One region of the Paenibacillus sp. FSL H8-0168 genome, then DNA from elsewhere that is predicted to be linked to it. Evidence: predicted binding sites of a transcription regulator. Region 1 holds the regulator's gene; the other holds the start of a gene.
The links. Region 1 encodes CtsR, which represses protease genes until heat stress. Its sites were predicted from a motif close to ATGGTCAATAAAGGTCAAACA; they were not measured.

Region 1 (3,424 bases):
CTCTCCGATCATCAAATGCATAATCAACATGCGCTTCAAATGCATCATCAATAATCATAGCGCGTTCCCAAGCTTCCCTAACCTGACATCCCGGATATAAGCACTGGATTCGCAGATGATCCTCTTCGTTTATCATAACACTAACCGATTCATCATCGCTAATTAAAACAGCACCGTTACGAGATTCGTTCGCCAAATTAGGACTAATCAAATGCTTCTCAACCAGCACCCGCTTGTCGATCTCATCCAACTCGGATATTTTCAACGTATGAAAAGTACCAAAACCACCTAAATCATCATACTGAAGGATATCCGTTAAGCGTTGAAGTGCTTCTTCCGACTGCTGATTGGTAGCAAGCATGGGAAAAGGCAGATGCTGCAAGTTACGCGCAATTCTCACCCGGCTGCTAATGACAATCTCCGAATCCGCAGCATCACCACGCATCCAGTCACTTAGCGGCTTCTCCGTAAACCGAATATTGGGCATTACGCATCCCTCCTACTCTTCACAAACTTTACTCTTCAGTCATTTCTTTTTCAAGCTCTCTGATTTGATCCCTAAGCTCAGCAGCTGATTCAAATTCTTCCTGTACAATATGCTGTTGCATCTCTTTTTTCAAATCGTCAATTTGCCGTTTAACCTTCAGGCGGCCTCCAGTGCGAACCGGAACTTTACCAACATGATTCGTACTGCCATGCACACGCTTGAACAGAGGGTCCAGACGACTATCAAAGTATTGATAGCACGACGGGCATCCGAAACGTCCCAGCTTACTAAACTGTGCATAGGTCATGCCACAATCCTTGCATTGCAGGTTTTGCGGACCACTGTGGCCTGGAGACTGGCTCTTTGTACTGGAGTCAAAATCCAGCATCCCCGACAACAAGCTATGAATCGAAAAGCCGTTAGGTGTTCCAGGGATCATCTCCCCTTTTTCCTTGGCACACGTCTCACAAATATGAAACTCTGTCTTTTCGCCATTCACAATTTTGGTGAAATGCAAAGTTGCCGGCCGCATATTACATTCTTGGCACAGCATAAAAGCACCTCCTTTAATGTCAGGATTTATACCAATCCCTACATCCAAACGTTAGTCTCTATTCACACACTATTTGGTCGCCAGCAACGAGATCAGCATAGCCTTAAGCAATCTTGCTCGCAGTTGATCACGATAGGGAAGCTTCAGTAATAATGTATCCCTAGATAAAGCAGCCTTCATTAGATTAGCTTCCCTTTTGCTTAAAAAATGGGCCTCCTCTAACTGATAAATCAGTCCTTCTGCTGCCGATTGGCTTATTTCCTCCCCGATGCTCTGATGAAGATGTGTATGGATGGCATGCTGTGCAGGCAGCTGAATTCGCTGAATACGAATGTAGCCCCCGCCACCGCGTTTACTTTCCACCACATAGCCTTTTTCCAGCGTAAACCGGGTGCTAATTACATAATTAATTTGCGACGGCACGCAGGAAAAGCGGTCAGCCAGATCATTGCGCTGAATCTCCACTAAACCTTGGGGACTTTCCAGCAATATACTCTTTAAATATTGTTCAATAATATCGGAAACATTGCGCATTTCATCATCCTCCACTAACGGAAACGCAAGTATTCAAGTACATTTCACGCTCCACAGAGTCCGCCGTATATTGAACTTAACCAAACGGTAAAGTCACGAATCTAAGCTGTATTCAGGCTGTTGCCTATTCTACACTCATTGGAATTGTACCGTTTTGTCTCTAGTGTGGCCTTTATTTGCGATTAGTCATACACTTCTCTTATTTTCATAAAAGGCAGTTCCTAACTATACGCAAATCATTTCGATCCTCGTTTGCTTCTTTGCTATCAAAATTACTTTATACGGCCAATCCACCAAAATACTTCTACAGAACCTCACGAGGTTTGATTGACTTTGACTTTCTTTGACTATATTCATATTATAGCACATTATTCATTTTTGCCAAGGGGTCAATACCATTTTTCGCAATCTAATTATGTTTTATACAATACCATAAAAAAACTCTTCCCAATTACAGAAAGAGTTTTGAAAATTATAATAATCACACAAGTTATATTCCTGAAAAACGAAGCATAAGAAGACCTAAATGGGCCTTTATCAGAAAAAATCCAATAAGAACGTTTGTTTTACTGGTATTACACGTTTAAGTGCAGACACAGATTCACTGTCCCCTTCAATACGCCCCCACTTATACAGATCATCAGCCTGCTGGTAGCCAAGCATCAGAGTCGTCAATGACTGAATCCCAAGTTTCAAGTCAGCTACCATAGCGTTTTCAGATGAATTGCTTGTATCCACTCTCTCCAGATGTCCTTGCCCTTCCGTAGTAATTGTTAATCTCCATACTCCTTCATTCCATGGTGCATATCGATCTGTCAGATTTAAGGTTAAACGTGTTTCCTCTCCAACCTGCTCAAAAGGGTATCTTTCTACAAAAGCAGCTGCATCCACAATACGGCCCATAAAATAAGGCACGGTCTCCTGTTGAATTCGCGGATCATCAAGTAAAAATGGCAGATTGTCATCTGCTGGAACGTAAATAAATTTACCATGGGTTATCATGGAGTCATGATTTGCAAAATAAGTCCATAAAGCCTGACGGGCCGCCTCATTTTCATAAACCAACTCATCACAATTCAACTGTTTATCTTCAATTTTGTATAGTGCATATCCCTGAGGTTCGCCTGTTTCTGAGTAATATATCGCAGTTCGATAGTTCTCCTTTAAAATCCGCTCTTGCCACCATTCCTTATCTCGTACCAGCGTGCCATTATAACGAGATGCATACGCTTGATACACTTGGTCCATTTCTAAAATATCTTTGACATCGCGTTTGACTGTACCTTCTGTTTTAAGTTTTGCAGGGAATTTTTCAATGGGAATGACATACTTCTTGTATTCAATATACGTTTCCCATCCAAATTTACGATAGAAGGCAAAGGAGAAGGGATGCAGAAAAGAAAGGCTTTGTCCCGCAGACTTCATCTCTTCAAGCGCATGCGTCAACAAACGTGAAACCATGCCTCCGCGACGCCTTTCTGGCCATGTTGCCACACCAGCAATGCCTCCCATATCAAAAACCTGACCGTTTATGTATACCTGTAGCGGTAACAAAGTCAGTTTAGCATTCAATTCATGTCCGTCGAATATTCCCCATGTTTGCTCTGGTTTGAACTTCTTCCTAGCTTTCTCCAGATCCTCCAGGGACATTGTAAACTGAAAAGCATATTGAGATAATTCAATAGCCGCTTCAAATTCCTTACGTTGTAATTGTCTGATCTCCATAACTTCGTCACCTCGCTTGTATACTTGGGCATCCATAAAAAGATTACACACTTAGAGTGTGGCAAACCCCATTCTCTCTGTCAACCTTAGAAACAGGTGGTCATCTAAAAACGCATAAAAAAAGG
Region 2 (3,424 bases), 910 kb from region 1:
CAGCAACCAGGAATCGCCATCCAATGGAATGGTAAAACGTTGCCCGCTAAAGGTGTTCAAGTGAACGGGAGTACAATGGTTCCGGTGGCCGCACTGCGTGACAGCTTGGGGATTCCAGTAAGCTATGATGCGAAAACAACGACATATACCGTAGGTAGTGGTTACAATAAACTTTACATTATGGCTTCTTCCTCGGATGCCTACGTCAACGTCAATGGAATCAATACACGTAGCATGGATGCCAAACAGATCGCTGGGAAGCTATACATTCCTATGAGTCTGCTGAAAGACTATCTAGGCATAGATGCTCAATGGAACGCAGCTCAGAAAACAGTAACGCTGAGTAAAAGCCAGCTAAATCCGATCACAATTGCGTCTCAAACACTTCCAGCTTCGAGTAATGCGAAGGTGTCCTACAAGATTAAGTACCCGCAAATCAGCGGCAGCAAGCTTAATCCGGAGGCTCAACAGGCCATTAACCATGTGCTTAAAAAGCATGCAGAGGGTATATTGGCAGCAGGTAAAAAGATAATGGCTGAGGGAGAGGCTACAACAGAAAGACCGTATGAGTTCGGAAATGATTTTGCGATTGCCTATAACAAAGATGGTATTCTGAGTGTGATTATGCAGGATTACTCGTATACGGGTGGCGCACATGGCATGACGGCACGTAAAGGATATACGTTCTCGCTCGCTGATGGTAAACTGCTGCAATTGTCTGACGTATTGAAGGCAAATCCGGACTACAAAAAGTTCCTCAATGCTGATTTGAAGAAAAAAATCGATGCGCTTCAGGCTGGTGAAGGATTCGGTAAATTTAAAGAGCTGGCGGCAGATCAGAATTTTTATGTAACTAACAGTGGAGTAACAATCGTGTTTGATTTGTATGATTATGCGCCATACGCGTATGGAATTCCGGAGTTTACCTACTCGTTCGGTCAACTGCTGCCTCAAGGCGGAAAGCCTTTTGCGGGACAGAATGAATAGTAGAAACAAACAAGTTCAATTGTCTATAACCTAAAAAAACAACAAAGCAAAAAAGCTGCTACCGGATAAGAACATCCGGAGCAGCTTTTTTCATTTACCAGCTATCGAGAGGTGAATTTCTTCTCTTATACACCTTCTGGAGAGGAGCTAGTTAGCACTTTATCAATAATACCGTATTCCTTGGCATCATCAGCGGACATGAAGTAGTCACGGTCTGTGTCTTTTTCAATGCGCTCCAGTGGTTGGCCTGTGCGATCTGCGAGAATGCGGTTCAATTTATCACGCATTTTCAGAATGCGGCGTGCACGGATTTCAATATCCGTTGCCTGGCCTTGTGCACCGCCCAGTGGTTGGTGAATCATAATTTCACTGTTTGGCAAAGCGAAACGTTTACCTTTGGCGCCTGCATTCAGCAAGAACGCGCCCATGGAAGCCGCCATACCTACGCAAATCGTAGATACGTCAGGTTTAATGTATTGCATCGTATCGAAAATGGCCATACCAGCTGTAATGGAACCGCCAGGACTGTTAATATACAAGTGAATATCTTTTTCAGGATCTTCGGCAGCCAAAAACAGCATTTGCGCAATAATAGAGTTGGCTACAACGTCATTGACGTCCGAGCCTAACAAAATAATGCGATCCTTCAACAGTCTGGAATAAATGTCATAGGCGCGTTCGCCGCGGTTACTTTGTTCTACTACCATAGGAACATAGCTCACGTCAAAAAACCTCCCTTAAATATCGTTAGTGGATTTGGTGGACATGCCGATTACACGTCCCTTATTTATAAACTGTTACCGTATTAACCACATGATAAACAATTTCAAACAAAAAGTCAAAGAAAGTCAAACTAATGATTAAAAAAAAGAGCCCTCAGCGCTCTTATTGGTTAAAACATTATGTAGAAGCATTTATGCGTTCATTTAAAATGGCGCGCCCGCGAGGAATCGAACCTCGATCTCAGGCTCCGGAGGCCTACGTCATATCCGTTGGACCACGGGCGCATAGTTCAATCAATGCAAACAACTAACTAATTAAACAGCTAATTGGAAACAAAGATGATTATATGATATACAGCAGTGAATTGCAAGCTTTTATTAAATGCGCATATTCAGGCAAATGGTTGAGAAATATAGGTTCAGATAGACTTGCATGTGGAGCAAATATTGGTTAAGATATACGTGGGACTTAAAAAGTTATCCCGGGACGTTTTAAGACCAGTTAGAGATAGAGCATTAGAGACAGAACTTAGAAGTGTGCGGGAGTGGAAAGCATGCGAAAGATATTAGAAATACAGAAGCAGCTTCTGCCCGACCTCATGGATGTTTTGAAAAAAAGGTACACGATCCTGCATCAGATTATGCTGTCCGATGTTGTTGGACGCAGAACACTGGCAGCTTCACTGAACATGACTGAGCGCGTGTTGCGCGCCGAAACCGATCTTCTTAAAGCTCAAGGGCTAATTGAGATTGAGAGTGTAGGCATGAAGGTGAGCAAAGCAGGACTGGATCTGCTGGAACAGCTGGAGCCGATTGCGAACAACTTGTTCGGCCTGTCCCAATTGGAGGACCAGATTCGTCAAGCCTATGGTTTGAGGAAGGTGGTTGTCGTTCCAGGGGATTCGGATGCTTCTCCGTTAACAAAGCAGGAGCTGGGGCGCGCTGGAGCAAAAGCGTTGCTGAGTGTTATGGACGACGAGGATGTGGTCGCTGTAACAGGTGGCACGACGATTGCCGACGTGGCGGAACAACTGGCACTACCTTCTAATGGCCCACTTAAGGGTGGGTGGTTTGTACCGGCACGCGGGGGTTTGGGAGAAAGCATGGAAATGCAGGCCAACACAATTGCTTCCACAATGGCTCGCAAGGTAGGCGCTCAATACCGTCTGCTCCATGTACCGGATTTGCTCAGCAATCATGCTTACAACTCCTTGCTTGAAGATACGAACATTCAGGATATATTGAACCTGATTCGCGAGAGTCGTATCATCATTCACGGGATAGGCAACGCCATAGCGATGGCACATAGACGTAAACTTGATCCCGAAACCTTTGCCCAGATCAGCAGTGAGGGGGCCGTTGCCGAATCGTTTGGTTATTACTTTAACGAAGATGGCGTCGTTGTTCACAGAATGCTGACGCTTGGACTCCGATTGGAGGACATCAGGCGAACCGATACCGTTCTAGGTGTAGCTGGAGGCAAGAGCAAGGCGGCCGCTATTCATGCGGTACTGCGTTTCGGGCAAGAGGACATTCTAGTCACCGACGAAGGCGCTGCTGTTGAGATTGTAAGTCGTTATTTAAATGATTAATATTGGATTTATGAATAGTGTTGTCTTGACGGGCTTTCGGGTCTGTCTTGAATATATAAAACTAAACTAAACGAACTTTGGGAGGAACTCACTCATGACAGTTAAAGTTGGTATTAACGGTTT

Region 2: a site for CtsR is predicted at 1,822-1,842, ahead of clpP (ATP-dependent Clp endopeptidase proteolytic subunit ClpP). Genes of this name have one in related genera too.

What each region holds. Positions count from the first base shown of each region.
Region 1 is NZ_CP151948.1:5,096,871-5,100,294, forward strand. It holds gene MHI21_RS22645 (protein arginine kinase) at 1-487, opposite strand, end outside; gene MHI21_RS22650 (UvrB/UvrC motif-containing protein) at 516-1,040, opposite strand; gene MHI21_RS22655 (CtsR family transcriptional regulator) at 1,110-1,574, opposite strand; gene MHI21_RS22660 (GNAT family N-acetyltransferase) at 2,112-3,299, opposite strand.
Region 2 is NZ_CP151948.1:215,559-218,982, forward strand. It holds gene MHI21_RS00970 (DUF4163 domain-containing protein) at 1-987, shown strand, start outside; gene clpP (ATP-dependent Clp endopeptidase proteolytic subunit ClpP) at 1,113-1,709, opposite strand; tRNA gene MHI21_RS00980 (tRNA-Arg) at 1,920-1,994, opposite strand; gene MHI21_RS00985 (sugar-binding domain-containing protein) at 2,264-3,301, shown strand; gene gap (type I glyceraldehyde-3-phosphate dehydrogenase) at 3,396-3,424, shown strand, end outside.